DNA from 3 places in the Photobacterium sp. Alg240-V54 genome. Region 1 is predicted to be linked to each of the others. Evidence: predicted binding sites of a transcription regulator. Region 1 holds the regulator's gene; each other region holds the start of a gene.
The links. Region 1 encodes MetJ, which represses methionine synthesis genes. Its sites were predicted from a motif close to TTAGACNTNTANANGTCTAA; they were not measured.
Positions count from the first base shown of each region.

Region 1 (10,194 bases):
AGAAAAGACACCATAGCCTTTGTGCAGTAACGATTGCAGCAGTTGATGCTCAGGATGATGGGTTTGTAATAATACTGAACCGGGCTTACTGGCACGGCCTGCACGGCCTGCCACTTGAATAAATAGTTGGGCTAACCGTTCTGAAGCACGAAAATCATTACTAAATAATGCACTATCAACATCAATCAGTGCCACCAAGGTAACATTGGGAAAGTGATGCCCTTTAGCGAGCATCTGAGTACCGATTAAAATCTGATAGTCATTGTTTTTAATCGCTTCTAAATAGTTTTCAAGCGATCCTTTACGACGGGTGCTATCACGATCAATACGTACTGTTTTAAATTCAGGGAACAGTTCTGCTAGTTGTGCTTCAAGTTGTTCAGTACCGACACCGACAGGCAGTAGTTGGGTTGAACCACATTGTTGGCATTGATGCATTATCGGCCGCTGCGTTGCACAATGATGACAACGTAATTCACCTGATTGCTGGTGCAGGGTGTAATAGGCGTCACAACGAGTACATTCTGCGATCCAACCACATTCGTGACACATCATTGCTGGTGAAAAACCGCGGCGATTAAGAAACAGCATCACTTGGTTACCCGCATTTAAGTGTTTTCGCATTTCCGCAATGAGTGGAGCAGATAAGCCCGCATTTAAATATAAGCCTTTGACATCAATCACTCCATGGCGGGCAGCACTTGCATTACCAGCACGCTTTGAAAGGGTTAGGTAATGGTATTTACCTGTTTGCGCGTTATGTAAGGTCTCAAGTGCGGGGGTGGCAGAGCCTAAAACAATCGGAATATTTTCTTTATTTGCGCGCATTACCGCCAGATCACGAGCATGGTAACGCAAGCTGTCTTGTTGTTTATAAGACGCATCATGTTCTTCATCAACAATAATAATGCCGAGATCAGCAAATGGCGTAAACAATGCAGAGCGGGTACCGATAATGATCCCGGCTTGATTATCTCGTCCTGCAAGCCACGCCGCCATACGCTCGCTATCGTTGAGGCCTGAGTGAACGGTTTCTAACGGCACATTAAAACGGCGCTTAAAGCGGTTAATTGTCTGCGGGGTTAAGCCAATTTCAGGTACTAAAATCAACGCTTGTTTACCTGCCGCTAAAACGGGTTCTAGCAGGTTGAGGTAAACTTCAGTTTTACCCGAACCGGTAACACCATCTAATAGGTAACAGCCAAATTCTGGATTACTGTTAACCGTTGCAATCGCTAATGCTTGTTCTTCATTTAAGCGTGGCTTTTGCTCGGTAATAGCAAACTGTGGCTGCCACTGTAGTTGTTTAGGTTGTTGTTGCTGTTCAACTATCCAACCTTTTTGCATCACCGTTTTTAGGGTAGCACTGCTAACATCATCGGCAAGTAAAGCGTCATGACTCAAAGGCCCATGACGTAATAGATTGAGAATTTGAGCTTGTTTAGGCGCACGCTTTAAACCATTAAGCGGTTGTTCTCGTCCAGTATCGGTTAACTGCCAATATTTTAATGTTGCTGTTGATGCGGCGCGACCTTTACGCAATAACGCTGGCATGGCATTGGCTAATGCATCACCTAATGGGTATTGATAATAATTACTGGCCCATTTTAGTAACCCAAATAATGGTGGTTGCCACAGAGGTTGGTTATCTAATACTTGCTGAATCGGTTTTAATTGTTGGATTGGAAAATCTGAATCATTACCGATAGCCACTACGATCCCTACCAATCGCTGCCGACCAAAAGGCACCAGTACTCGTCCGCCAATAACGGGTGTCATGTCAGGTTTGATTAAGTAATCAAAATTTTTGTCGAGTGGGACGGGTAAAGCAACGCGTGCTATTGGGTGGGTCATATTTTATCGCTTTAATTGAGCTTATACTAAATAGTAACAGATCGCGTGATAGGGAATCAGTACTGCAATGTGAGTACTATTATTGACTGTTTTAGTGATGAATAAAATAGAGTGATAAAAAACAGTGCTCGAGTTGATCTCTGGGGAATGATTGATTACTATACGCCGCCTGATTTGTCGTAAATCTACGACAGACTATTTTATTAACCACGTGTGGTGCCCGGCTTTGGATCGGGAGAGCGACACGGCCTTAACTTGAGGTTTCCCCATGAAACAAGGTATCCACCCAGAATACAAAGCAGTAAACGCACGTTGTTCTTGCGGCAACACTTTCGTATTTAACTCTACTATGAGCAAAGACGTTAACCTTGACGTATGCGATAAGTGTCACCCATTCTACACTGGTAAGCAACGTCAAGTTAGCTCTGGTGGTCGTGTTGACAAATTCAACAAGCGTTTCGGTGCACTTGGTAGCAAGTAATTACTTGCCGACCGAATGTAAAGAAGAGGGATGCCTAGGCATCCCTTTTTTTATCGCTTCAATATGTAATACATAAAAAAACCAGCATAAAAGCTGGTTTTCTGCTATCTGATATACGTATTATTCATTAATGTCTTCGTAACTGATGCCCATCGCTTCCATTAAGGCTTTTGCTTCTGCTGGCAGATCATCGGGATGATCTTTACGAATGTCGTCATCAGTAGGTAACGGCTGACCAGTATAAGCATGCAAAAAAGCTTCACATAATAGTTCACTGTTGGTGGCGTGGCGCAGGTTATTGACCTGACGACGAGTACGTTCATCAGTAAGAATTTTGAGAACCTTTAATGGAATAGACACTGTAATTTTTTTTACTTGTTCATTTTTCTTACCGTGTTCTGCATAAGGGCTAATATATTCGCCATTCCACTTTGCCATGTTTTACCTTCTCAGCGATGTTTAATTAATAATGATAACAATGTCGCGATGACGGTTGTTAGTGCATAGTCATGATAGGCGGCGATATTACGTGAACATCGTTAGTTTGTCCTCTACCGTGGTATACAACTGTTGCTAGATCACGACTATTTTTTTCAATAATTGAATTTTAGCGGGATTTACCGCTATAAGCAAAGACATATAGACGTCCAGAAGTGTTGACGTCTTGTTTTGATGTGGTTAAGGTTGTGTAGCCACCACAATTTATTTTCAGGGATCACCCCTTTATAACAAGGAACGTTATTATGAGTGACAAGCAGCTTGCAACAATTGCAGTCCGTACCGGTATTGATGTTGACTCACAATATAATGCCGTCGTGCCCCCGATCTATTTAACCTCGACTTACAGTTTTCCAGCTTTAGGTGAGTTACCGCAATACGATTACTCTCGTTCAGGCAATCCTACTCGCAATACATTAGCGGATGCATTAAGCGACATGGAAGGGGGAGCGGGCGCTGTGGTCACCAGTTGTGGCACCTCGGCAATGAATTTATTAGTGTCAGCATTGTTAGGGCCTGATGATTTGCTTGTTGCTCCACATGATTGTTATGGCGGCAGCTATCGATTATTTAATACTCGTGCTCAAAAGGGTGACTTTAAAGTATTGTTTATTGATCAAGCTGATCCTGATGCGCTAGCTGCAGCGTTAGCACAAAAACCGACTTTGTTATGGCTTGAAACTCCGTCGAACCCTTTGGTAAGAGTGATTGATATTGAAGTTATTAGTCAGCAAGCACAGGCAGTCGATTGCCAAGTTGCGGTTGATAACACCTTTCTGTCACCGTTATTGCAGCAGCCGTTATCGCTAGGGGCTGATTTTGTGGTGCATTCAACCACTAAATATATTAATGGCCATTCTGATGTTGTTGGTGGTGTATTAATTGCGAAACAGCAATCAGCGGCTGAAAATTTAACTTGGTGGGCGAATTGTATTGGTGCCACAGGCGCACCTTTTGATGCTTATCTAACATTGCGCGGTTTGCGTACTTTAGCGCCTCGAATGAGAATGCATGAAGAAAATGGTGCGGCGGTATTAGCCTATTTACAACAACAACCCTTGGTTGGCACCATTTACCACCCGAGTTTACCTACTCATCCTGGGCATGAGATAGCTAAACGTCAGCAGCGTGGATTTGGGTCAATGATGAGTTTTGAATTTGCAGGAACTGATCAGCAACTGCAACGATTTGTAAAAACATTACAATTATTTTCATTAGCAGAGTCGTTAGGAGGAACGGAGAGTCTTATTGCTCATCCGGCTTCAATGACTCACCGCGCTATGACCGATGAAGCTCAACGGGCAGCTGGTATTTCAACATCTTTATTACGGCTATCGGTAGGCTTAGAAGATCCACGCGACTTAATTGCCGATCTTAGCCACGCCTTTACTGTCGCGCAGGGGGAGTGCTAATGATAAAAGATCTGCGTCAGTTGCATAAATTTGGTGGTAGTAGCCTTGCCGATGCGCAGTGTTATCGGCGCGTGGCTGAGATTTTAGAATCTTACTCTGTGGTGAATGATATTGTGGTCGTCTCTGCTGCAGGAAAAACCACTAATCAACTGTTATTGTGGCTAGAACAATTGGTTACTGATGGCCGCTTAGCTCATGCAACGCTATTATCCATTCGTAGTTTTCAACAGCAATTAATCACTGAGTTGTTGACGCCAGATCACGCGCAACCACTGCTGCAACAGCTATATGCTGAGTTAGCCCTGATCGCTAAGTGGGGCGAAGCACCATTGACGACAGAGCTAAAAAATACCGTTTTAGGCCATGGTGAATTATGGTCAGCACGGTTATTAGCTGCGTTACTTAATCAGCACCAATTGGCAGCAGTAGCGATTGATTCACGGCTGTTTTTACGCGCTGATCATGCTGTTCAACCTGCAGTAGATAAAGCGTTATCACAACCATTATTGCAACAGTTATTGGTTCAATATCCTCAACAACGATTAGTGATCACCGGTTTCATGGCCGCAAATCAGCATCAGCACACAGTATTATTAGGCCGTAATGGATCTGATTATTCAGCCACTATGATTGGTGCTTTAGCTGGCGTTGAACGGGTGACCATTTGGAGTGATGTTGCTGGTGTTTATAGTGCCGATCCACGTAAAGTGACTAATGCTTGCTTACTGCCATTATTACGCTTAGATGAAGCTAATGAACTTGCTCGTCTTGCTGCACCAGTATTGCATAGCCGTACTTTACAGCCGGTGGCGCAAAGTGCGATTGATTTAACTTTACGTTGTAGCCATCAACCGGAATCAGGATCAACACGGGTAGAGCGAGTATTAGCCTCGGGTCGCGGTGCTAAAATTATTTCGTCGTTAAATGATGTGTGCTTGATTGAGCTTGGTGTGCCGCAAGGTATGGTGTTGGCATCGGTACAACATGATGTGCAGCAGTTGCTTGATAAATCGCAATTACAACCATTGGCTCAAACCGTTGATCAAGGTAAGCGACGGATTATTTTGGCTTACACTCAAGAAGTGGTAAATAGCGTTCTTAGCTTGCTACAAGACAGTGGTGTTGCTGCCGAATTACGGCTACGTGAAGGTTTTTCAATGGTGGCGGCTGTTGGGGCTGGTGTATTAAATAACCCTAATCATTGCCATGGATTCTATCAGCAATTAAAGGGATTGCCGGTTGAATTTATGACAGAAACAGAGTCAGGGCTAAGTTTAGTGGCAGTGCTGCGTGATATTGACACTGATGCGTTAGTTAACGCTATTCACCAAGCGCTATTTCAAGCTCAAAAAAGCGTCGCAATTGTATTGTGTGGCAAAGGCAATATTGGCAGTCACTGGTTGAGTTTATTTAGCCGCGAAAAGGCAGCACTGGAACAGCGTCATGGTATGCAATTTAGTCTAATTGGTATTGTTGGTCAGCAACAATGCTGGTTAGACTGCCAGGGAATCGATCCTCAGACGGCCTTAGAACAGTTTCTATTACATGCGGTAGATTATCAATTACCGCAGCTATTATCTCAGTTAGCTGCGGTTGAATATGATGATGTAGTCGTGGTTGATGTGACCGCAAGTCATCAGCTGGCAGCACTATATCCACACATTGCTGCAACGGGGTTACACCTGATTTCAGCCAATAAAATTGCCGGCTCTGCCACAACGTCTGAGTATCAAGCTGTCATCGATGCGTTTGCTAAAAGTAGTCGTCATTGGCTATCCAATGCAACTGTTGGTGCTGGGTTGCCGATAAACCATACTGTGCGTGATTTACGTGAAAGTGGCGATAGTATTTTAGCGATATCAGGCGTGTTTTCTGGCACTTTATCGTGGTTATTTCAACAATTTGACGGCAGCCTGCCATTTTCAGCGTTATTGGAACAAGCATGGCAGCAAGGGTTAACCGAGCCTGATCCTCGTCACGATCTCGATGGCAGTGATGTGATGCGTAAGCTGGTTATTTTGGCACGAGAATCTGGGTTTGAGATTGAGCCTCAGCAAGTATATGTTGAGTCATTAGTCCCTTTGAGTTTACAAACTTTAAGCGTTGATGATTTTTTTGAACAAATGGCTGAGCTGGATCTGTTATTAGCTGAAAAATTAGTTCGTGCGGTTAAGGAAGATAAAGTATTACGCTATGTCGCTCGACTTAATCGTCATGGAAAAGCCTATGTTGGTTTAGAAGCGTTGCCTAGTGAACACGCATTAGCGAACTTATTACCTTGCGATAATATTTTTGCGATTGAAAGTCAGTGGTATCGAGAGAATCCGTTAGTGATTCGGGGCCCTGGAGCGGGAAGGGATGTGACTGCTGGCGCATTAATCTCGGATATTAATCGGTTAGCAACGATGTTGTAGTATGTGATAGAGAGCCCAATAAAAAGCCGCAGTTTCTAAACTGCGGCTTTTCTATTTGATAATGGTTTAGTTGATAGCAACTGCGCTATTTTCACCGTCCATATCTTTTAGTTCAGCTAATACTTCTTCTGCCCATAATATCCAAGCTTGGCGATTATGTAGACCACGACGCAAAGTTAAGCGGTCTAGGCGTTGTTGGCGATCCATGTTCTTATAATCGCCAAAGTGAATTTGCTCTAGCTCTTGATAATGACCAATCAAAATATGTGATTCATCAATTAAAGCTTCAAGTTGTTGCTGCATAGGTAATGAATTGTGAACACCACAAATCAGTAGCTTGGCAGAAAACTCATCGCGAGTAGTGGGATTACGAGCCGGTTCTTGGAACCACTCAAATAATGCCTGTCGGCCAAGATCCGTAATCGCATATACTTTACGATCAGGCTTACCATCTTGAGGTTCAAGACGACAGGTTACTTGGTCGTTGGTTGCCATTTTATTAAGTTCACGGTACACCTGCTGGTGGCTCGCTTTCCAAAAATAACCAATACTGTGTGAGAATTCTTTGGTTATATCATAACCCGTTGCTTCGCGAGTGCTTAGCACTGTTAAAATTACATGTGGTAGTGACATCTCTTCTATCCGTTAAATATATAAAATAAAAACACAATAGGGCTTGGATTATGTAACGCTTCAAATGACGTTTTTAATTTATAATCGTGCTATTGCACTGCCTAATTGTGGTCGCATAGAATATCATTAATTGACTCAATATCGATACTTCTAGTTGAATTATCTGTTACTGAGGCGTTTCAATTTATTATCTTGTGAGCTTACACGAGGTTAATTTAGCCCTAAAAAATAACAACCTGATTGAAATCTATTCATCTTTTATCATATTGAGCTTTTCTATCTTAGACTGTATAAGCAATATAGTGCTGTATCAAAATTGAGACTTTGCGATCTTTTTTAACAAAATTGTAAATAACCACTCAAAAAAAAAGGCTATCAAAAGATAGCCTTATTTAAGATTTTACGATGATAAGTTGATTAACCGGTATTACGCATACCTGTTGCGATACCTGCAATTGTCACCATCAGTGCTTCTTCAAGCTCTTTTGGTAATTCTTCTTGCTGACGCGTACGGTAAAGTAACTCGGCCTGCAACATATTAAGTGGCTCAACATAAATATTACGTAAGCGAATAGATTCAGCACCCCATGGGTCTTGCTGCATCAAGTGGTCATTATTTTCCACCGTCAGTACTGCTTTAATATCTTGCAGTAATTGCGAGCGTAACTGTTTACCTAATGGCCATAATGCTTCGTTTGTTAAGCGTTGGTCATAATATTCAGCAATACCAAGGTTAGTTTTGCTGTATACCATTTCTAACATACCCAAGCGGGTTGAGAAAAATGGCCATTCACGGCACATATCTTCTAATAATGCTGCGTGACCATTATCGATTGAATATTGAATCGCTTCACCAGCACCTAGCCATGCCGGTAGTAACAGACGGTTTTGACTCCATGCAAAAATCCATGGAATAGCACGCAGACTTTCAACGCCACCATTAGGGTTACGTTTTGCAGGACGCGAACCGAGTGGTAGTTTTCCTAGCTCTAATTCCGGTGTTGCAGCACGGAAATAAGGCACAAATTCAGGGTTATTACGCACAACGTTACGGTATGATTCACACGATACGCTCGATAGTTCATCCATCACATGACGCCATTCTTGTTTCGGTGCTGGTGGTGGTAATAAGTTTGCTTCTAGGGTTGCACTGGCATAAAGGCTGAGGCTGTTAATTGCAACTTCAGGTAAACCTAATTTGAAGCGAATCATTTCACCTTGCTCGGTAACTCGTAAGCCACCTTTTAGGCTGCGTGGCGGTTGCGACAATAATGCTGCGTGTGCAGGTGCACCACCACGGCCAATACTACCACCACGACCATGGAATAAGGTGATTTCAACATCCGCTTGCTCACATACTGTAACCAGTTTTTCCATCGCGCTGTATTGCGCCCAACCCGCTGACATTACACCCGCATCTTTGGCAGAGTCAGAATAGCCGATCATTACCATTTGGTGGTTTTGAATAAAGCCACGGTACCAATCAATATTAAGCAATTGCTCAATAACATCAGCACCATTGTTTAAGTCGTCTAATGTTTCAAATAATGGACATACATCCATACGGAATGGGCAACCTGCTTCTTGCAGTAATAGGTGAACAGCTAAAACATCAGAAGCAGTACGTGCCATTGAAATTACATAAGCACCTAATGCTTCACGTGGTTGTTCTGCAATTGCTTTACAGGTTTCAATAACTTCTTTTACTTCTGCCGACGGCTCCCAATTACGTGGTAGTAATGGACGTTTAGACGAGAGTTCACGGACTAAGAAAGCAATTTTATCTTGTTCACACCATTGACTGTAATCGCCTAAACCAAGGTGGCGAGTGAGCTCTGAAATAACATTCTCGTGACGGGTACTTTCCTGACGAATATCAAGTCGTACTAAGTGAACGCCGAAGCATTTTACGCGACGTAGCGTATCAAGTAATAAGCCATCGGCAATGATAGCCATGCCACATTGGTGCAATGATTGGTAACACGCAAATAGCGGATCCCATAGCTCAGCAACATCATTAATAATATTATTAGAAAGAGGCGCTTGACCGTTAATCTGTGCTTCTAAACTGTCGCGGGTAGTAATGAGCTTAGCACGCAGTTGCTTTAAAATTGCACGGTAAGGTTCATGTTCTTCGCCAGCCAGTTCTCGCACCTGATCATTACATTGAATCATTGATAATTCATTGATCAGCTCTTGTACGTCACCGAGGTAAAGCTCTGCCGCTTTCCAGCGAGAAAGGCGTAATACTTCACGAGTAATATTTGAGGTGACAAATGGGTTACCGTCGCGGTCACCACCCATCCATGATGAGAAGGTAACAGGGGTTGCATCAAGCGGAAGTTTTTGACCTAAATGTTGTTGCAGTTTTTCATCAAATAAACGTACGAATTCAGGCACCGCTTGCCACAGTGAATTTTCAACGACAGCGTAACCCCACTTAGCTTCATCAAGCGGAGTTGGTCGTTGTTGGCGAATAACATCTGAGTGCCATGCTTGCGCAATCAGTTGTTCTAGTCGTTGTTCAACCCGATCACGTTCTGCGGTTGATAACTCACTTAACTCTAATTGTGATAAACACTTATTAATCTGTACCAATTTATGGATCATGGTACGACGGGCGATTTCAGTTGGGTGAGCAGTTAACACCAAATCAATATTTAATTCATTGACGACAGCTAAAGAGTCGGCTGGATTAACGTCATTTTCTACTAATTTAGTGAATAACTCATCAAGCGCACCTGGACTACATAAGGTGGTTTCGCATTGGCGTGAAATAGTATGATATTGCTCTGCAATATTGGTGAGATTAAGGAATTGACTAAATGCGCGAGCCACAGGAAGTAATTGATCATCGGGAAGTGTTTGTAATTCATCAATCAGTTTTTCACGATCGTCTTGA
Region 1 covers NZ_UNRL01000005.1:157,949-168,142, forward strand. The annotation lists gene priA (primosomal protein N') at 1-1,854, opposite strand, end outside; gene rpmE (50S ribosomal protein L31) at 2,123-2,335, shown strand; gene metJ (met regulon transcriptional regulator MetJ) at 2,456-2,773, opposite strand; gene G6R09_RS14240 (O-succinylhomoserine (thiol)-lyase) at 3,079-4,245, shown strand; gene G6R09_RS14245 (bifunctional aspartate kinase/homoserine dehydrogenase II) at 4,245-6,659, shown strand; gene G6R09_RS14250 (PadR family transcriptional regulator) at 6,726-7,292, opposite strand; gene ppc (phosphoenolpyruvate carboxylase) at 7,710-10,194, opposite strand, start outside.

Region 2 (10,194 bases), on a different contig from region 1:
CTGACGTTTTCACGTACCCGCTTACAGGCTTTTCACCGCATTTTACCCTTTGTAGGCTTTGTGAGTGCAATAGTGTCAGTCTTGCTATTAGTGTGGAAAATTATCTTTATGGGTGAGGTTGCAACTGCGCCTTATACTGTTGAAGTTGTCACTTCATTGGTGTGTTTAGTCATTGCATTACTGGTATGGTCAGGGCATATTTTATTACATAAAACCGTCAATAAATGGCAGCTATTAGCAGCTGCGGTACTACTTACGTTTTCAGCTGTGATGCAATTAACCTTATTTTAAGCCATCACAGTGAGTCATAAATAGCCTTTATCTTGTTTGAGATAAAGGCTTTTTTATAGCTGCGATATACGGCAAGGAGAATTTATGACATATCGTCTATGCTTAATGAGTTACGTACAGTAATGGCGATGATCATTGAAATAGTAAGGGGGATAAAATGGAAATTAATAACTTACTTGGTATGGATACCCATATTGTGATTGGCATTGTGAATGAGCGTTTACGGTTAGAGTGTTGCTCAATGGCAGAATTAACCTCTCGTTATGAATTAAGTGAAACTGAACTGACAGAAAAAATGGCTCAGCAAGGCTATCATTACGATCCACTAAATAATCAGTTTAAGTAAAGTGAGCTTTATTGATGCAAGGTGTTAAACCGCTTTAATACCTTGCAAATGCTGCTGACATTGCTGTTTCGCTGTTGCAAAAAAAGCCTTCAAATAGTGGTGCTGGTATTCTGATGCTCGTACCGCCGCAAAGAGACGCCGCCATAATCCGGTGCCTAATGGTTTGCTGACAATTAATCCCTGACGGACAAAACTATCAACTGCCCAATTCGGTAATGCCGTAACTCCCATTCCCGCAGACACCATTTGTATCAACATCAGACTATTATCCGCTTGCTTCCATGCTAATGGCTCAATGGCTGCGGGTTGAAGAAAGTGCTTAACAATATCTAAGCGATGACGTTGAATTGGATAACTGAGTAGAGTTTGATCGATAAGATCAGCAGGCTCTATATATGACTTTGTCGCTAATGGTGATTGCGAAGCAACAATGAGGCACATTTCAAAATCAAACAATGGCTCATAATGAATTTCGTTGCGAGGGTGAATATCTGATGTAATGACTAAGTCTAATTCGCCTTGAGCCAATGCCGGAACTGGATCAAAACTAAACCCAGAGCAAAAATCAATATCCACATCAGGCCATAGTACTTGATATTGTTTTAATGCTGGCATTAGCCACTGAAAACACGAATGGCATTCAATGGCCATTTGTAATCTTGCCGTTGTCTGATGTTTGCTATTGGCTAGTGCTTGCTCGGCAATTTGTATTTTGGGCAATACGGTGTCGGCTAAATCAAGCAGCACTTTACCTTCAGCAGTAAAGCGTACTGGGCGTGTTTTACGTAAAAAAAGTTGGCTACCTAAGCGTTGTTCCAGATCTTTTAGCTGATGAGACAGTGCTGATTGGGTTAAATATAAACTATTTGCGGTTGCAGTGAGTGATCCTGTTGTTCTCAGTACTGTTAATGTTTTGAGGTGTTTAAGTTCAATCATATTCCATCCTTGGAGTACTGAGTTAGCCATTGATTGTTTTATAATCTACTCGTTAACGCTGTAATTGTAAACATCCAGATGGCTAAACGGCTATGTTATCGATTGATTTTATCAATTACTAGCGTTTTAACGTGAAAAAAATTCATGATCGTTATGAGGAAAATCACCTTGTTGTCAGCGTTATTATTGGTCACTGTGTTAGTCAACTAATGTCATCTTAGCCATTGTTTTTATATGGATTTATGGTTAATACACAGCGGATTAAAGGAATATAACAATGACAGCACAATCAGAAAAAAAGACCGATATAACTAAAACGGTGACCCATATTTTAGGCTATCCACGTATTGGTAGTCAGCGCGAATTAAAATTTGCTCAAGAACGTTATTGGCAGGGTGAGATCGATCAATCTCAACTTAAAAACGTTGGACAAGAGTTGCGTCATCGGCATTGGAATGATCAACTTAGTGCCGGACTAGATTACGTTGCAGTAGGGGATTTTGCTTGGTATGACCATGTATTAGGCACAAGCATGTTGCTTGGTCATATTCCAAGCCGTCATCAGCAAGGTTTTCCTGATTTAGATACCTTATTTACTGTCGCACGTGGTAAAGCGCCGACGGGATGTGCATGTGCCGCTGCTGATATGACCAAATGGTTCAATACTAATTACCATTACATCGTGCCAGAATTTACTGCAGAAGATAATTTTAACGTTAGTTGGCAACAGTTATTTGAAGAAGTGGCAGAGGCTAAAAAAGCAGGCCATAACGTTAAGCCGGTATTATTAGGGCCGGTGTCTTATTTATGGTTAGGTAAAGAGAAACAGCAAGGGTTTGATCGATTGACATTATTACCTCGCTTATTAACAGCCTATCAGCAAATATTAACCAAATTAACCGCATTAGGGGTTGAGTGGGTACAGATAGATGAGCCAGCATTAGCGCTTGAATTACCCACTGAATGGACAGCAAGTTTTAAATTAGCTTATCAAGTGCTTCATGGTGGTCCTAAGTTATTACTGACCACTTATTTTGATGATATTAGCCATCAGCTCGCCACAATTTCACAGCTCAATGTAGATGGTTTACATGTTGATTTATCAGCAGCACCAGCACAATTATCAGTCGTGGCTGACGCTATTCCAAGTCATTGGGTGCTATCTGCAGGTGTAATTAATGGTCGCAATGTATGGCGGGCAGATCTGGCTGAATGGCTAATTCGTTTACAGCCGCTAAAGCAGCAATTAGGGCGTAATTTATGGTTAGCAAGTTCATGCTCTTTATTACATAGCCCAATAGATGTTGAGAGTGAAACTGAGCTGGATAGCGACGTTCGTCAATGGTTAGCATTTGCCAAACAAAAATGTCATGAAATTACCTTATTGGCTCAAGCGCTTGATGGTGAACAAAGTGCGATTGCTGCATGTACTGATTACAGTGCTAGTATAAAAGCCCGTCTTGAGAGTGAACGTGTGAATAATACTCAAGTACAGCAACGTACTGCAGCCATTACACCACAATTAGCGCAACGAGCGCTTCCTTATGCTGAGCGAGCGATTCAGCAGCAACATGCGTTGCAATTACCCTTATTACCCACGACGACGATTGGTTCATTTCCACAAACAACGGCTATTCGTAGTCAACGTAGCGATTTTAAAGCGGGGCGAATAACTGAGGCTGACTACCATCAAGCACTGGAGATACATATTCAAGATGCAATTACTCGACAGCATAATTTGGGACTTGATGTATTAGTGCATGGTGAAGCTGAGCGTAATGACATGGTGGAATATTTTGCAGAGCAGCTAGAGGGCTTTGCCGTTACTCAATATGGCTGGGTACAAAGTTATGGATCGCGTTGTGTTAAACCTGCAATTATTGTGTCAGATATTTACCGATCCAAGCCAATGACTGTCGATTGGATCCGCTATGCACAATCTTTAACCACTAAACCTGTTAAAGGAATGCTCACTGGTCCCGTAACAATATTAGGGTGGACGTTTGCACGAGAAGATTTATCCCGCGAAGTGATAGCCAATCAGATTGCATTAGCACTGCGTGATGAGGTGGCAGATTTACAAACAGCAGGGATTAATATTATTCAAATTGATGAGCCAGCAATAAGAGAAGGGTTGCCACTAAAACAGAGCCAATGGCAGACGTATCTCGATTGGGCTGTGCAGGCGTTTAAGATCTCAGCTGCAGGAGCTGCACCACAAACACAGATTCATACGCATATGTGTTATAGCGAGTTTAATCAAATTATCGCATCAGTAGCGGCATTAGATGCTGATGTGATAACCATTGAAACATCACGTTCAGACATGGAATTACTTAAAGCATTTGAAGCGTTTGCTTATCCAAATGAAATAGGGCCTGGTGTGTATGATATTCATTCACCAAATATTCCAGAGGTTGAAACGATCACTGGGTTAATTGATAAAGCTGCGGCTTTGATTCCGATTGAGCGTTTATGGATCAACCCAGATTGCGGTTTAAAGACACGTAATTGGACTGAAACGGAAGCGGCATTAACCAATATGGTAACTGCTGCCCATATTTTGCGTGATAAATACCGTGAAGTGACTGCAGCATAATCGAAACAATAAAAAAGCCGTCTATAAATATCGCTTTCTTATTGAAAGGATGAAGACGGCTTTTAATATTTATTTACCAATAATTATTGCGCGTTAGTCGCTGCAGCATCACGTGTAAATGTTAAGGTATGTTTGGCGTTAGTCATGGTCATGGTATCGCCTGAAATGCTAACTTTATTCCAATCAGCAAGAGATTGAGCAAAAGTCTGTTCAATCTTCATTTCGTTATCTGGACATAGCATCATTGTCATGCCCATTTTTTCAATGCGAAATTGACCGTCTTTTACTTCGGCTTGACCAAAGTAACGGTTGCAGCCCGCGTGACCATTTGCAGCTAGATCTGTTGCCAATTCTAGCGTAGGCGCTTGAAAAGGCGCTGGTTGAGCAATATCTTGATTATCAATTTGCACTAATGACCAACTACCGTTAGCAAGCTCACTACCCGTTACTTGGTGTGGTGTTGTTTGAGTGTTAATACCCGTTGTTGAACATGCAGCTAACATCATAGGAAGTACCAGAGCTGATAATAGACGCTTTTTCATTATAGTTATTCCTGAACAGTAATGTTGATAAGTGAGCAAAGTGCAAACATTCATAGAGAAAAATTTGCTAGATAAATGATTGTCATCTTCTTTGTTAGGCATGTGTATTACGCCATACAGATTATGAGAATATTGAATAAAAAACTATTTTATCGTAATACTTGCTTGCATGGATTATACCTATTTCTTGCCGAATAATGCGGTTTTATTTGTTTCTAAAGGTATATTTTTGACATATTTAGTGACGGATATGTAAACGGTATGAATAATTGAAGTGTGTTTTATTGGTTTGATGAAAAATAAGAGGATAAGTGAGACTTACCCTCTTAAATACATCGTTTAGGGTACTATTTAGCTATTTTTGACTCAATCGCTTTTTCAACCATATGCAAATGAACATCTTGTTGTGGGAATGGAATCGAGATCCCTTCACGATCAAAGCGCATTTTCACTTCACGAGTAATATCCCAATACACATCCCAGTAATCATCTGTTTTTACCCAAGGACGAACAATGAAATCAACCGATGATGAATTTAACGTATGTAGCTTAATGTTTGGTTCTGGGCTACGTAAAACAGAAGGGTGAGATTCAACTATATCTTGTAAAACACGCTCTGTTTTTTCGATGTCATCACTGTATCCGATGCCAAAAACCATATCAATACGACGTACTTTTTCATGTGTTACGTTCTTGATGATATCGCCCCAGATCTTACTGTTAGGTACGATAATGATCTCATTACTGAAGGTTTTAATTGTAGTATTAACTAAACTCATGTGACTAACTTTACCAGTAATACTACCCGCTTCGACTAAATCACCGACATCAAATGGGCGATAGATCAATAACATCATACCTGATGCAAAGTTAGACAATGTATCTTGTAGAGCAAAACCAACAATAATACCTGCAACACCAAAACCGGTTAGAATAGGCGCAAGGTTTAAACCGACTTGCGAAAGTGCGATTAGGATACCGACAGCAAAGACAACTTTACCTGACATTGAAATAAAGAATTCTTGCATTAGCATCGACATTTTGAAGTTCTTAGTCGAAACCGCACGCGTTACCATTTTACGAACAATATTCTTTAATGTTTTGAATGCAAAGATAATAAAGATAAAAATAAATACTTTAAAGATCATTTGCGGTAGATTTTCAAATAACCATGAACCAAGCTCACTGGTCCATGAGGTCGCAATTGACCACATTACCTTACTATTTAATAAGTCATCTGTGACATTACCTGTTTGTTCAAACAGTACCCGCTTATATTCTGCGGTATCAATGTCCATATTGTCAGCTAATTTAACGAGATCTGTGAGGTTTTTAGTATCACTATCAACTTGGCGTTGCGCTAAAATTTGCGAAACTTGCAGTGCTTTGAGTTCATCACCGGTTGCCGTCTTTAACTGCTTATTATTTAAATCAAGAGCTTGACTACCAAATGTGAGTGATGCTGACATAAAATCAAGACGATGCTCAATATTGTTTTTAAGTGCTTTAATCGCATTAGGTTGAGGTTTACCTAACTGCTTCATCCATTGATAATTTTCCCATTCTTCATTAAGAACAAGAATAATAAAATCACGACTTTCAGTCAGCGCCTTTAAAGCCTCTAGCTTGTCAGTATCTTTTGCTTTATCAAGCGCTTTTTGATCGCGTTCAAGTTTAGTTTGTAGGAACTTCTCAGCGTCTGCTGCAAACGCTATTTGTTGTTCTACTTGTTTAAGCAATAGCTTTTTATCTGCTTTCTTATCGTCAATTAACCCAATAAGTGTTGTTCTTAATTCTTTGTTTTTATTAAGTAATTGCAGGCGAATAACATCAAGCGAAGAGCCTGTTGATGATGTCGCTTCTTTTGCTAAAACGTTAAGTTCTTTGTTTAGTGTTTGAAGTTGTTTATATTCAACATTCGTTTGTGGGGGGATCGTCGGCTGTGGTTTTGTTTCTGCAAAACTGAGCGTAGAAACGAAGATAAGCATTAATACCAGTAAGCGCATGTTGCGATAAACTCCTGCTGGTGATAAGAGATAATATAAAGTTATCAGTGTTTATAATGACTACTGATAACAAGCTATATATTGCCATTAGACAAATGTGCGCAGATTATAACTAAATCGACGCTCGCTGCTATAAATATTCATTCAAAATTGAAAAATTGATGTAGCAACTGTTTTTATCGTGAATGACAATAACTGCTAAGGTAAATCCTGCTGACATAAAAACCGATAGTGATTAAAAGCCCATGTCCAATCTGGTTGCCAATATTCTTGTGTAAGAACAATCACGACATTGTGTTGTAAAGAGGGCAATATTTGCTGCAATAATAAGTAACTCGACTTATCAACAATAATAATATTGCAATCATTGTCGATAATTTGATTAATTAAAATTTGGGGGTTTAATTGTTTGATTAATGTATAGGATTTTATATTTCGATGATTTAATTGGTAGACAAATAATTTATTAACAGGAGAGTTATTAATTAATATAGCCACTGATTTTATTGGAATATTCGTTGATGTAAGTACATCTATCCAAGCCGTAACTTGTCTTATTTGTTGTTTATAGCGCATCATCACACCCTCCATAATTGGCATTATCAAGTGTTAGCTATCAAGGTGGGCAAGACTATCTAATCCTTATTTATGTACTTTCATTATAGAGTTAATTTCGAACTAATGGAGTAATGATTGTGTGAATGCGCTATGGTGTTGTTATCACTCTGGATCTCGTTCATTTAAATTATCATACACAATTTGACTGTCTTTTTGAGCGTAAAAACAGACTTGAAATTGTGTATCAGCAGTTAAAAATTCGACTTTGTGCCAGTATTGCGGTGGACTAATGGCAACCTCACCTGCATGAATGATAACTTGTTGTTCAATATCACTACGTCGGTCACTAAAGCCATAAAATTTGAGTTGTCCTTGTGATACGCATATTTTTCCATAAACACCAGTACGAGTATTGTGACGATGTAAAAACATCTTCGGAATATTTTCAGCAGTAAATATTGGAGTGGATTTATAGTTCACGTAGTCTTTTGGAATCGTTGCCATGATGTGTGCCTCTACTGAGTAGAAATAAAACATAACTATAAAATACATGTTTATAGGTGGTACTGCAATCATTTCTCTTAATAGTATCGTGTGATTGTATTTTAGTTACTGATTTTATGAGGTTTTAATAAAAAAGCCCCTTCATAAAGAAGAGGCAAGAAGTACCATCGCTTTTATTATTCGTTAAAAATAGGCTTAACCAAAATCGCCATTAACGTAACCTCGAGTACGATCATCTGCTGGGTTATTAAATAGATTTTGGGTTTCATCATGTTCAACTAATTCCCCCATTAAGAAGAACGCTGTTCGATCTGATATACGGCGAGCTTGTTGCATTGAGTGAGTCACAATAACAATGGTGAATTCTTTTTTCAGTGTTTCCATCAAGTCTTCAATCTTTTTGGTTGCTATAGGATCAAGGGCTGATGTTGGCTCATCCATTAAGATTACTTCAGGTTTCATTGCAATGGTGCGTGCAATGCATAGACGTTGCTGCTGACCACCAGAAAGGCCAAAAGCATGCGATTTCAAACGATCTTTGACTTCATCCCATAATGCGGCTCCACGAAGAGATTGTTCAACAATGGCGTCTAAGGTTTTTTTATCTTTTACACCTTGAGCACGTAAACCATAAGCGACATTTTCGTAGATACTCATTGGAAATGGATTTGGCTTTTGAAATACCATTCCAACTTTGATACGTAATTGAGCCACGTCTATATTGCTATAAACATTTTCATCATCAATGGTCAGTAAGCCTTTAATGGTAACGCCTTCGATTAAGTCATTCATACGATTTAAACAACGTAATAAGGTTGATTTTCCACAACCAGAAGGGCCAATAAGTGCCGTTACTTGGCGGTTAGGGATCGGTAAGTTAATTTGCTTTAATGCTTGGTTTTGACCGTAAAAAAGATCAAGATTTTCAATGTTAAATTTGTTCATGTAATGGATCCTCAAAATTTAGTAAGTCGCAGTATTAAAACGGCTAGCGATAAGCTTGGTAATTAGGTTAATTACAAGAACAACAATAATGAGTACTGTTGCAGTACCATAAGCTTGGTTCCATTCATGTACGGTATAAAGCTCTTGAGTAAGTTTGTACAAGTGAACAGTCAGTGTACGTCCCGAGTCAAACACACTGTCAGGTATACGCGCTACCATACCTGCTGTCATAAATACCGGTGCCGATTCACCAATAACGCGACCAACGCTGAGGATAATGGCGGTCACAATTCCAGGCATTGCGCTCGGAAGAATGAGTCGCCAAATAGTATAAATCTTAGAGGCTCCCAAACCGTATGAACCTTCACGGTAAGTTTGTGGTACCGCCATTAATGCTTCTTCAGTGGTACGAATAATCACCGGAAGAATTAAAATACTTAAAGTTAATGCACCTGATAGGATCGAATAACCAAAGCCGAGAATAACCACAAAAAAGGTCATACCGAAAAGGCCATAGATAATCGAAGGAATACCAGCTAAAGATTCAGTACAAAAACGAATAACTTTAACTAACCGACTGCCAACTTTGGCATATTCAGTAAGATAAATTGCAGTCATGATCCCTAATGGTGCAGCAACAGCAATTGAAGCAGCAACCATATAAAGAGTCGATACAATCATTGGCCAAATGCCAGATTCTTTGCCAATCGTGGTGTAGTTTGAGCTAATAAACGACCAATCCACATGAGCAAGGCCATTACTGAGAATGTACCACATAACCCATAATAAAAAGCCAACCGTAACGCCAGCCGCTAACCAGATAACGGCAATAGCTAAGCGATCTTTTCGTTTTTGTGCCGCAGGATTGGCATTTTCTAGTCGACTGGTTTGAGCAGATAAAGAGTGATGATTAAGCATTGTAAATTACCTCGCTCGCTCACGATTTAGATAAAGAAGGATGCCGTTGAGTGTCATAATAAACACCAATAGCACAATACCTGTGGCATACAGTGCGCTAGCATGAATACCGGTGGCGTAAGACATTTCAATAGCAATATTTGCTGTTAGTGTTCGTGCTGACTCAAGTAACCCTTCAGGCATCGCAGGGGAATTACCCATAACCATAATGATTGCCATTGTTTCGCCAAGTGCACGTGCTACGCCTAAAATCACGCCAGTCATAATGCCAGATCGTGCAGCGGGAACGATGAGTTTAAAAATAGTAAACATCGGTGATGCGCCAAGCGCTAACGAACCTTCTTTATAAGCCCGTGGTACCGCACGAATTGATGTTTCAGAAATGGTAATTACGGTTGGTAGAATCATCACTGCAAGTACGATAATTCCCGCTAAGATTGTATTACCCGCTGGTACATTAAATATTTCTTGAATCAGCGGCACAATAATAACCAGCCCAAAAAAGCCATAAACAACAGATGGAATACCGGCTAACAATTCAATCATTGG
Region 2 covers NZ_UNRL01000003.1:30,257-40,450, reverse strand. The annotation lists gene G6R09_RS09350 (hypothetical protein) at 1-291, shown strand, start outside; gene G6R09_RS09345 (DUF4250 domain-containing protein) at 449-637, shown strand; gene metR (HTH-type transcriptional regulator MetR) at 662-1,573, opposite strand; gene metE (5-methyltetrahydropteroyltriglutamate--homocysteine S-methyltransferase) at 1,851-4,172, shown strand; gene G6R09_RS09330 (META domain-containing protein) at 4,256-4,714, opposite strand; gene G6R09_RS09325 (mechanosensitive ion channel family protein) at 5,062-6,720, opposite strand; gene G6R09_RS09320 (hypothetical protein) at 6,919-7,299, opposite strand; gene G6R09_RS09315 (DUF1971 domain-containing protein) at 7,441-7,782, opposite strand; gene pstB (phosphate ABC transporter ATP-binding protein PstB) at 7,978-8,727, opposite strand; gene pstA (phosphate ABC transporter permease PstA) at 8,746-9,645, opposite strand; gene pstC (phosphate ABC transporter permease subunit PstC) at 9,652-10,194, opposite strand, start outside.
Region 2: metE (5-methyltetrahydropteroyltriglutamate--homocysteine S-methyltransferase) is a predicted target of MetJ. The motif match lies at 1,640-1,659, and genes of this name have one in related genera.

Region 3 (10,194 bases), on a different contig from region 1:
CGAGCTCATGCGGTATATGTCCATCATGGATTGAGTACTAATGCTGATACATGGGCGCAGCAATGTGTTACTTGGTCAATAGCAAGTGGTATTGGTTGTGATATTGAGCGAGTACAGTGTGACTTAGGCGCTGGGGCGAGTGTCGAACAAGCCGCTCGTGATGCCCGTTATCACGCGCTATCGCAGCATATTCAATGTGGTGATACATTGCTGACTGCGCAACATGCTGATGATCAAATTGAAACCGTATTATTAGCCTTAAAACGCGGTAGTGGCCCGGCAGGGTTAGCGGCAATGCCGGTGTTAACAACCTTTGCCTGTGGGCAGCATTTACGGCCATTACTCTCTGTTAGCCGCGCCGACATAGAAGCTTATGGTGCTCAACACCAGTTACAGTGGGTTGAAGATGAAAGTAATCAAGATCAACGTTATGATCGTAATTTTATTCGTCATCAAATAACTCCGTTGCTTAACGAACGCTGGCCAGGTATACGTAAAGCCGTTACTCGTAGTGCGCATTTATGTGGTGAGCAAGAGGGCTTATTAGAAGAGTTGCTAAGCTGTCAGTTACAACAAGCACGACAAGCTGATGGTAGTTTGCGAATTGCTGAAAATATCAGTGCTCGTTTGGGGATGGCATTGATTCGACAGTGGTTAAAACAACAAGCTGTGATTATGCCTTCACTGGCTCAGCTTGAACAAATTTGGTTTAACCTTGTGCAAGCAAAGGCGGATGCTAATCCACAAGTGTGTTGGCAGCAATATCAAGTACGTCGTTATCAACAGCAGTTGTATTTATTACAGCAATGGCCTGACATCAGTGATTGGCAGCAACCATTATACCTTAATCAAGACTGTCATTTGCCTCAAGAGCTTGGCGTGGTAACGCTAAAACAGACCGCCTCTGCAACCTTAAGACCTCCTTACACTAACGAAACAGTATCAGTGCGATTTGATTACTTAGGGCCGGAAATCAAGCCTCAAGGACGTAGTGGTAAGCGTAAGTTTAAAAAATTGCTGCAAGAATATAAGGTACCGAGTTGGTTACGTCGTCGTACACCAATGCTATTTTATGGTGAGCAATTAGTCGCAGTAGCAGGGGTGTTTGTGGTGGCAGAGTTTGTTGCTACGACTTCGACAACAACCACAAAAGTCGAGTTTGAATGGTTACGGGCATAAACGTTGAGTTATTTGTCCTAAAACAATTATTAATTCGCATATGTTAAACTTATTAACATATGCGATTGTTTAATAAATATTTATTCAGATAGATATTCTTTTGTTGCTTAAATGGCCGATGCATATTATCGTACTAGTTCACTGATACGATGTAATGGCGAGAAAGGATAGATTATGAGTAAACCATCGACACTTGGAGGTGCATGCATTATTGCTAGTGTGTGCGTAGGCGCAGGAATGCTTGGGTTACCAAGTGCTGGTGCTGGCGCATGGACATTATGGACGGTACTTGCGATCTCAGTAACGATGGTGATGATGACGTTATCTGGATGGTTATTACTTGAAGCATTAAAGCATTATGAGTTTAAGGTATCGTTTAACACCATTACAAAAGATGTGCTTAAAGGCAAAGTCAATGCGATCAATAATTTATCGCTGTATTTTGTCGGTGGTATTTTACTTTATGCCTATATTTCGTCATCAGGTATGATTTTTGGCGGTTTACTTGATATTAACCCCAAACTCGCTTCGGTATTATTTGTCATTGCTTCTTCTGTGTTTGTGCTTCACTCAACCCGTGCTGTTGATCGGATCTCGATTTTACTGATTTTATTTATGATTATCAGTTTTGTGATTGGTATTTCAGGGCTTGCAGCTAATATCCAATTGCCGACTTTACTTGATAGTATTGATTCACAAGCAGATCTTTCTCCTTATGCACTTGCGATCCTGCCTGTGGCATTAACTTCTTTTGGTTATCATCATTCCGTAAGTACCATGCGTGATTATTACCGCGATGAAAACCGTGCTAAAAATGCTATTTTAGGTGGAACACTTATTGCTTTAACATTTTATGTGATTTGGGTGATATGTATTTTTGGTAATTTACCCCGCACGCAATTTGGACCGATTGTTGCAGCTGGTGGTAGTGTCGATGCGTTAATGACAGCATTGGGTGGAGTGGTGAACTCTAACAGCGTTAAACAGGCACTTAATATTTTCTCAATTGCCGCGGTAGTATCATCGTTTATCGGAGTAGGGCTCGGTGTATTTGATTACTTGGCTGATTTATTTGGCTTTGAAGATACCAACCAAGGCCGTTTTAAAGCTTGGGGAGTAACTTTTATTCCGCCATTAGTCTTTTCATTATTTGCCCCATTTGGTTTTGTGGCTGCAATTGGCTTAGCTGGTGCTGCCGCAACTATCTGGACCTGTATTATTCCCGCATTATTGGCTAAAAAATTACGCCAACGTCAGCCTGAACGACAAGGTTTTGTCGTACCCGGAGGCAATGTCACGGTGTATGCAGTAATAATCTTTGGAGTATTAACTGCGTGTTTCCATTTATTAGCGATGGCTGATGTATTGCCGATATTCAAAGGCTAATTGAGGCGTTACACCAAATAGATGTTATTTAATAAGTATAAAAAACGGCACTGATGAGTGCCGTTTTTTTTATTTGATGCTTATAAGTCAGTGTTAACGAAATTGCTGCACTTCTGGTAAGAAATCAAATCCGCCAGTGGCTAATTTTGCAATCAGTTGCTCACGGTTGATATCAAAAAATTTTACCAGATTATCAAGGCTATTAAATTCATCACGAATCTTCATATTGACAATACTCATCAACATTACAGTGTCCATGGTTTCAAATTTTGATAAATCCATCTATTAATCCTCGTGATCACTGATCAGTAAGTTGGCTGCCGCAAAAGCCGCTTGCTCTCGCACTGTGAGTGGTAACTCAGTATTAGCAGCAATATCATCCAAGGTTTTAATTGCGCACTTGATAGCGGTTGGAATATAGCCTTGATCACCACTGCCAATTTGAGAGTAAGTAACGCGAATTAACTCGCAACATTGATAAACTTGCATGGTCTTTCCTTTGCTAAAAATATTCACCTAACATCACAATAAAATGATCTTAGGTGAAGATATTTATGTTGTTACTGAGTTGAATATTATCATAGCAGCACAACAGATAAAAAATGTTTGTGATAATTTAGCCATAAAAAAAGCTGCCTAAAATTGGCAGCTTTTTAAAATCATATGGTTGTTAATTAAGCCATTTTTTGCTTAAGAAAGTCCATAACATCAGCAGCCATAACTGCTTCTTTAGTGCCAGTACGACGGTTCTTATATTCCATCTCACCGTTTTCAAGGCTTCGATCACCAATCACGATAGTGTGTGGAATACCGATCAGTTCCATATCAGAGAACATGACGCCTGGACGCTCTTTACGATCATCAAATAAGACTTCAACGCCCATTGCAGTAAGATCAGCATATAGCTTCTCAGCTGCTTCTTGAACGCGCTCTGATTTGTGCATGTTCATTGGTACGATAGCCACTTGGAAAGGCGCTAGTGCGTCAGGCCAGATGATGCCGTATTTGTCGTTGTTTTGCTCGATAGCTGATGCCACAACGCGTGATACACCGATACCGTAACAACCCATTTCTAGAATTGAATTCTTACCGTTTGAATCAAGGACGCTACAGTTCATCTTATCAGAGTAAGTGGTACCTAACTGGAAGATGTGACCGACTTCAATACCACGTTTTAGCATCAAGACACCTTGACCACATGGGCTTGGATCGCCTTCTACTACATTACGTAGATCATCAACACGGCCAAGTTCAACGTCACGACCCCAGTTGATACCGATGTTGTGTTTACCGTCGATGTTAGCACCGGCAGCAAAGTCACTCATAACCGCAACACTGTGATCAACGATAAATGGTAATGCAAGGCCAACAGGGCCTAGAGAACCCGCACCCGCGCCAACAAGTTCACGCATTTGTTCTTCAGTTGCCATTTCTAATGGAGACGCAACTTCAGCAAGGTTTTCTGCTTTGATTTCGTTAAGCTCGTGATCACCACGAATGATCAATGCCACGATAGGAGCATCGATGTCATCAGACGCTTTAACAAATAGTGTCTTAACTGTTTTCTCGATAGCAATACCGTGTTGTTCAACCAGTTCTGCAATAGTTTTCGCATTTGGTGTATCAATCACTGTCATTGCTTGTGTTGGCTGTGCGCGCTCAACAGCAGGTGCAATAGCTTCTGCTTTTTCGATGTTAGCAGCGTAATCAGATTCAGTAGAGAATGCGATTAAGTCTTCACCACTTTCTGCAAGTACGTGGAACTCTTGTGAGCCATTACCACCGATTGCGCCTGAGTCTGCCAATACTGGACGGTACTCAAGACCCATACGGTCAAAGGCTTTACAGTAAGCGGCATGCATTGTATCAAAAGACTTTTGTAAACCGTCTTTATCGATATCAAAGCTGTAAGCATCCATCATGCAGAATTCACGTGCACGCATTACGCCAAAGCGAGGGCGACGCTCATCACGGAATTTTGTTTGAATTTGGTAAAGGTTCAGCGGCAGTTGCTTATAAGAGCTTACTTCGTTACGTACAAGGCTAGTGATAACCTCTTCTGCCGTAGGGCTAAGTACAAACGGACGCATATGACGGTCAGTAAAGCGAAGTAGTTCAGGACCCATTTTTTCAGAGCGGCCTGTCTCTTCCCATAGTTCAAACGGCTGAACAACGGGCATCAAAGTTTCGATTGCGCCTGCATTATCGATTTCTTGGCGAACGATGTTTTCGACTTTACGCAGCACACGTAGACCGGTAGGTAGCCAGGTATATAAACCTGAAGCCAACTTACGGATCATACCTGCACGTAGCATTAGTTGATGACTAATGACTTCTGCGTCGTTTGGCGTCTCCTTCAGGGTAGAAAGAAGATATTTACTGGTACGCATTGATGGTATCCGTTATTGATAAAAGGAAAGAGAAGGAACTGATGTTCCACCCGTCAGTTTGATGACGATAGCCTGCTATATTACCAGCCTCGGCGCTATTCGCCAAAGATAACTGTGTTGAATCGATTATTGAACAAGGGTATCGATACTCACGACAGTAATGATCGGTTCTGCAACTGTAAACTGAACATTAAAATCAAATAAGTTTACCGCATAGAGCTTGCTGTCTGGTTTGCCTTTTTTATACGCAGGACGTGGATCTTGCGCGAGTACTTCAGTAATAACTGCTCGATGATAGTCAGCATGTTTACCAACTAATTGTTGCAATGCTGGTGGTGAAAAGTGCACTTCCAGTGTCGCAGGTTGGCTAGTCGCAAAGCCACCTAATGCTTTAGGTAAACTGTCGGAATAGGGAATATAAGGTTTAATATCAATAATTGGCGTGCCATCAACCAAATCGGCACCTGCAATATCAATAATGACTTGGCCATTACAATGACGAACGCCTTGTAATTTAACCGCCGACATACCAATGCCATTAGGACGAAAAGTCGCACGGCTAGCAAATACACCAATGCGCTCATTGCCTCCAAGTCGAGGAGGACGAACTGTCGGTCGCCAACCAGCCTCTAAGTTTTGGTCAAACAAAAATAATAGCCACACATGACTAAATTGTTCAATACCGCGTACTGCATCTAATGAGTTAGCCTGATCGTGTAAAATCACTTCACAGCGAGCACTAGGCACTAATCCTGGCTGGCGAGGAACGGCGAATTTTTCTTTATAAGGAGAGTGAACAATACCGATAGGTTCAATGCTATAAGCCATCAAATTAAGCCAATTATAAGCTGAAAGTAATTTGATAATATAACATAAAAAAAGAGCAGGCGATGAAGCCTGCTCTTGATGGAGATTGTATTAATTGGCGAGATTACCAGCCTTTAACCGCTCCGCCATTGAAGATGGTTTGGGCTGAATTATAGACATCGTCTGATTGGTAAGCTTGAATGAACTTTTGAACATTTTCAGCTTTGACGTTATCTTCACGCGCTACAATGATATTGACATAAGGTGATTGCTTATCTTCAACAAACACGCCATCTTTTTCTGGCGTAAGGTTTAGACTACTCGCATATGTGGTATTAATAATCGCTAAAGCAACATCATCTAATGAACGCGGTAGTTGCGCAGCTTCTAATTCAACGATTTTGAGGTTTTTAGGATTGCTAACAATATCCAATACCGTTGCAGTCAAACCCGTATCAGGTTTGAGAGTAATTAAACCTTGTTGCTGTAATAATAATAATGAACGGCCAAGGTTAGTCGGATCATTAGGAACCGAAATCTGATCGCCATCTTTTAATTCATCAACCGATGTAATCTTATTTGAGTAGCCAGCAATAGGGTAAACGAAAGTATTACCCGCGATCGCAAATTTATAACCACGATCTTTAATTTGCTGTTCTAGATAAGGTTTGTGCTGAAAGGCGTTAGCATCAATTGAACCTTCAGCTAAGGCTGCATTGGGTGATACGTAATCAGTAAAGGTGACTAATTCAACATCAAGTCCATATTTATCTTTGGCTTGTTTCGCTGCAACTTCTGCAACTTGCTCTTCTGCGCCAGCCATCACGCCAATTTTTACTTTATTGTTATCGACAACAGCTGTTTCTTGGTCACTACAACCTGCGAGTGTGACAGCAGCAGCAACGCCTGCAATGGCAAAAAGATGTTTAAGATTGAACGCCATAGTATTTCTCCTTAAATGGGCTTTCCCTAATTGTATAAATGATAAATAACAGCTTGAGTTATTAGCGGTGATCAACACGTTTTACTAAGTGATCACCAATAGATTGAATCAGTTGTACTAAAATAACTAACATAATAACGGTGATGGCCATAACCGTACCGTCAAAACGTTGGTAGCCATAACGAATACCGACATCGCCTAAACCGCCACCGCCAACAGTCCCCGCCATTGCCGAATAACTAATTAAAGTAACTAAGGTAATAGTGACAGCATTAATAATGCCCGGCAGCGCTTCAGGCAACAGCACTTTGATAATGATTTGAATTGGGGTTGCGCCCATTGCCTGTGCAGCCTCAATGAGTCCAGCCGGAATTTCCAGTAATGCACTTTCCACTAAACGAGCAATAAAAGGAATTGCGCCGACAGTAAGTGGCACAATCGCTGCAGCAGTACCAATTGAACTGCCAACCACAAATCGAGTAAAAGGAATAATCGCAACTAATAAAATAATAAAAGGGATTGAACGGCCGATATTAACCACAATACCAAGTATTTTATTTAAGACAGGGTTTTGCCATAAACCGTTTTTCTTGGTGAGGTGAAGGGCAACACCGAGTGGAATTCCAATAATAAAACCAATCAGACCCGCAACAAACACCATCGTCAATGTTTGTCCTAGTGCATCAATAAGTAATTCAGTTAGGCGCTGATTGCTCTGCCACCATGTTGTTATTGAATCAAGCGACATAACCTAGCACCTCAACCTGTAATTTATGATCACGTAAAAAAGAAATAGCATCATCAATAGCAGTTTGAGTGCCAAAGAACTCAGCCAGCATCAGACCAAATTTGACACCACCGGCATAATCCATATTTGAACTGAGAATGCTGATGTCGAGATTAAACTCACGTGCTACCTGACTAATTAAAGGTGCGTCAACAGAGTCTCCGGTAAATTCAAGTCGAATTAAGGGATAACTGCCTTTTACAGGGGTTGAAGTCATGCGTGATTGGTAATCTTCTGGGATCGACAAATCTAAGGTTGAGCGAATAAACGCTTTTGCTAGCGCGGTTTTAGGATGAGCAAAAATATCACCCACTAAACCTTGTTCAACTAGCTCACCATCACCGATGATCGCAACTTGATGACAAATACCTTTAACGACATCCATTTCATGAGTGATCAATAAAATGGTTAGATTAAGTTGCTGATTAATTTTACGTAACAAAGCTAATATTGATTGAGTTGTTGCAGGATCAAGCGCGCTGGTGGCTTCATCACACAATAAAACTTTAGGATCAGAGGCTAAAGCACGAGCAATGGCTACTCGCTGCTTTTGACCACCACTTAAATTTGAAGGGTAACTATTACGTTTATCTTCTAAACCTACTAGCGATAGTAATTCTGTTACTTTGGTATTAATTGCGTGAGCTGACACGCCCGCAAGTTCTAATGGCAAAGCAATATTGGCAAATACAGTCCGTGATGACAGTAAATTAAAATGCTGGAAAATCATGCCAATTTTGCGGCGAGCCAAAGTCAATTCATTTGATGATAGCTGTGTTAAATCAATACCATCGACAACGACATTACCTGAGGTCGGTTTTTCTAATAAATTCACACAGCGGATCAGGGTACTTTTTCCTGCGCCAGATGAACCAATCACCCCGAAAATCGTTCCTTGTTCAATCGTAAGGTTAATATCTTTTAGCGCATTAATCGCTTTCTCACCTTGATAGAACACCTTATTTACTTGTTTTATTTCTATCATTGAACTTCCTGATTCTTAGATGAAATGATTATATGACAGTGATGCTATATTGCATTAGTTGTTAATTATTGGTTATTGTAGTTAAATCATCTTAACTGCTGTTAACCTGATGCTATGGCTAATCGGTTTTTAAGTCAATAGCTATTTTTACGTCTAGACGTCTAAATGGTTGTTGGCATTTATAATAGTATTGGTAATATCGTGATCATCTCTGTGAATGTGATAACTAATACTTTTCGCTGCCAACTCGTGACATAATCACCACAATATCTACTTGTTGAGGGCTTTCTTGTGGCCAAACCTGCTGTCTTTATTGATCGTGATGGCGTAATAAATGTCGATCATGGCTATGTACATACTGTTGATGATTTTGAATACATTGATGGTGTTTTTGGTGCATGTAAAAAATTCAAAGAAATGGGTTATTTACTTGTTTTAGTTACCAATCAATCAGGTATTGCTCGTGGCATGTTCACCGAAGATGAGTTTATTAGCCTAACTGAGTGGATGGATTGGAATTTCGAAGATCAAGGTGTTGAATTGGATGGTATTTACTATTGCCCACACCATGCAACAGAGGGTAAAGGTGAATATCTACAAGATTGTGATTGTCGTAAACCAAATCCAGGTATGTTGATATCAGCGCAAAGCTATTTAGATATTGATATGTCAAAATCAGTGATGATTGGTGATAAAGCGGACGACATGAAAGCGGCAATCGCGGCTGATGTTGCTTTCAAAGTATTAGTACGTACAGGTAAAGCTATTACTGAAGAAGGTGAAGCTTTAGCAGATGTTGTTTTAGACAGTGTTAAAAATGTACCTACATGGTTAGCTGAAAACGCATAATCATAATCAGAAAGAGCAATCGTTTAGCGACTGCTCTTTCTGAGTATTGATTTATTATTGTTGTGATAGTTTTTATTTGTGATCGCATAATACCTTCTATACCTTCTATACCTTCTATACCTTCTATACCTTCTATACCTTCTATACCTTCTATACCTTCTATACCTTCTATTTATATATCTAAAACACAGATTTTAAATTGTGTAGCGACTAATAATGGCAATGTATAGACAGAACCCATATAGCAATAGCTTTATTGTGCTTAAAAAATAGATGAAAAATTGTAGGTAGATTAAAAAAAAAGCAGTTGATTGCTTGGGGGTAAAAAAACTATTGTCAGCCAATAAAATCTCCCTATAATGCGACCTCACTGACACGGACAACGGCGCAAGCGGTTACCGAAAGTCAGGATGTTCTTTAACAATTTGACCATGCAATCTGTGTGGGCACTCGTTGAATAGTTAAGTCGAAAGATTTATCAATGAACTGAGTGACCAATACAAATAACTACGGTTATTTGGCACAGTCAATTCATTATCGTTCTCTTCTCTATATGAAAAGAACAACGATAATAGCTTTAAAATTACTAAGGTAGTTTTGAAGTCAGTATTCATTGAGCCGTTTCGAAAGAAACAACAAAACTTTAATTGAAGAGTTTGATCATGGCTCAGATTGAACGCTGGCGGCAGGCCTAACACATGCAAGTCGAGCGGTAACAGATTGATAGCTTGCTATCAATGCTGACGAGCGGCGGACGGGTGAGTAATGCCTGGGAATATACCCTGATGTGGGGGATAACTATTGGAAACGATAGCTAATACCGCCTAATCTCCGATCTTTTACGAGATGGGAGCAAAGAGGGGGACCG
Region 3 covers NZ_UNRL01000013.1:11-10,204, reverse strand. The annotation lists gene tilS (tRNA lysidine(34) synthetase TilS) at 1-1,179, shown strand, start outside; gene G6R09_RS18675 (aromatic amino acid transport family protein) at 1,354-2,565, shown strand; gene G6R09_RS18670 (DUF4250 domain-containing protein) at 2,659-2,847, opposite strand; gene G6R09_RS18665 (YaeP family protein) at 2,851-3,054, opposite strand; gene G6R09_RS18660 (proline--tRNA ligase) at 3,240-4,955, opposite strand; gene tsaA (tRNA (N6-threonylcarbamoyladenosine(37)-N6)-methyltransferase TrmO) at 5,082-5,783, opposite strand; gene G6R09_RS18650 (MetQ/NlpA family lipoprotein) at 5,887-6,705, opposite strand; gene G6R09_RS18645 (methionine ABC transporter permease) at 6,767-7,453, opposite strand; gene metN (methionine ABC transporter ATP-binding protein MetN) at 7,443-8,477, opposite strand; gene gmhB (D-glycero-beta-D-manno-heptose 1,7-bisphosphate 7-phosphatase) at 8,769-9,326, shown strand; partial or broken rRNA gene G6R09_RS19875 (16S ribosomal RNA) at 9,971-10,194, shown strand, end outside.
Region 3: metN (methionine ABC transporter ATP-binding protein MetN) is a predicted target of MetJ. The motif match lies at 8,623-8,642, and genes of this name have one in related genera.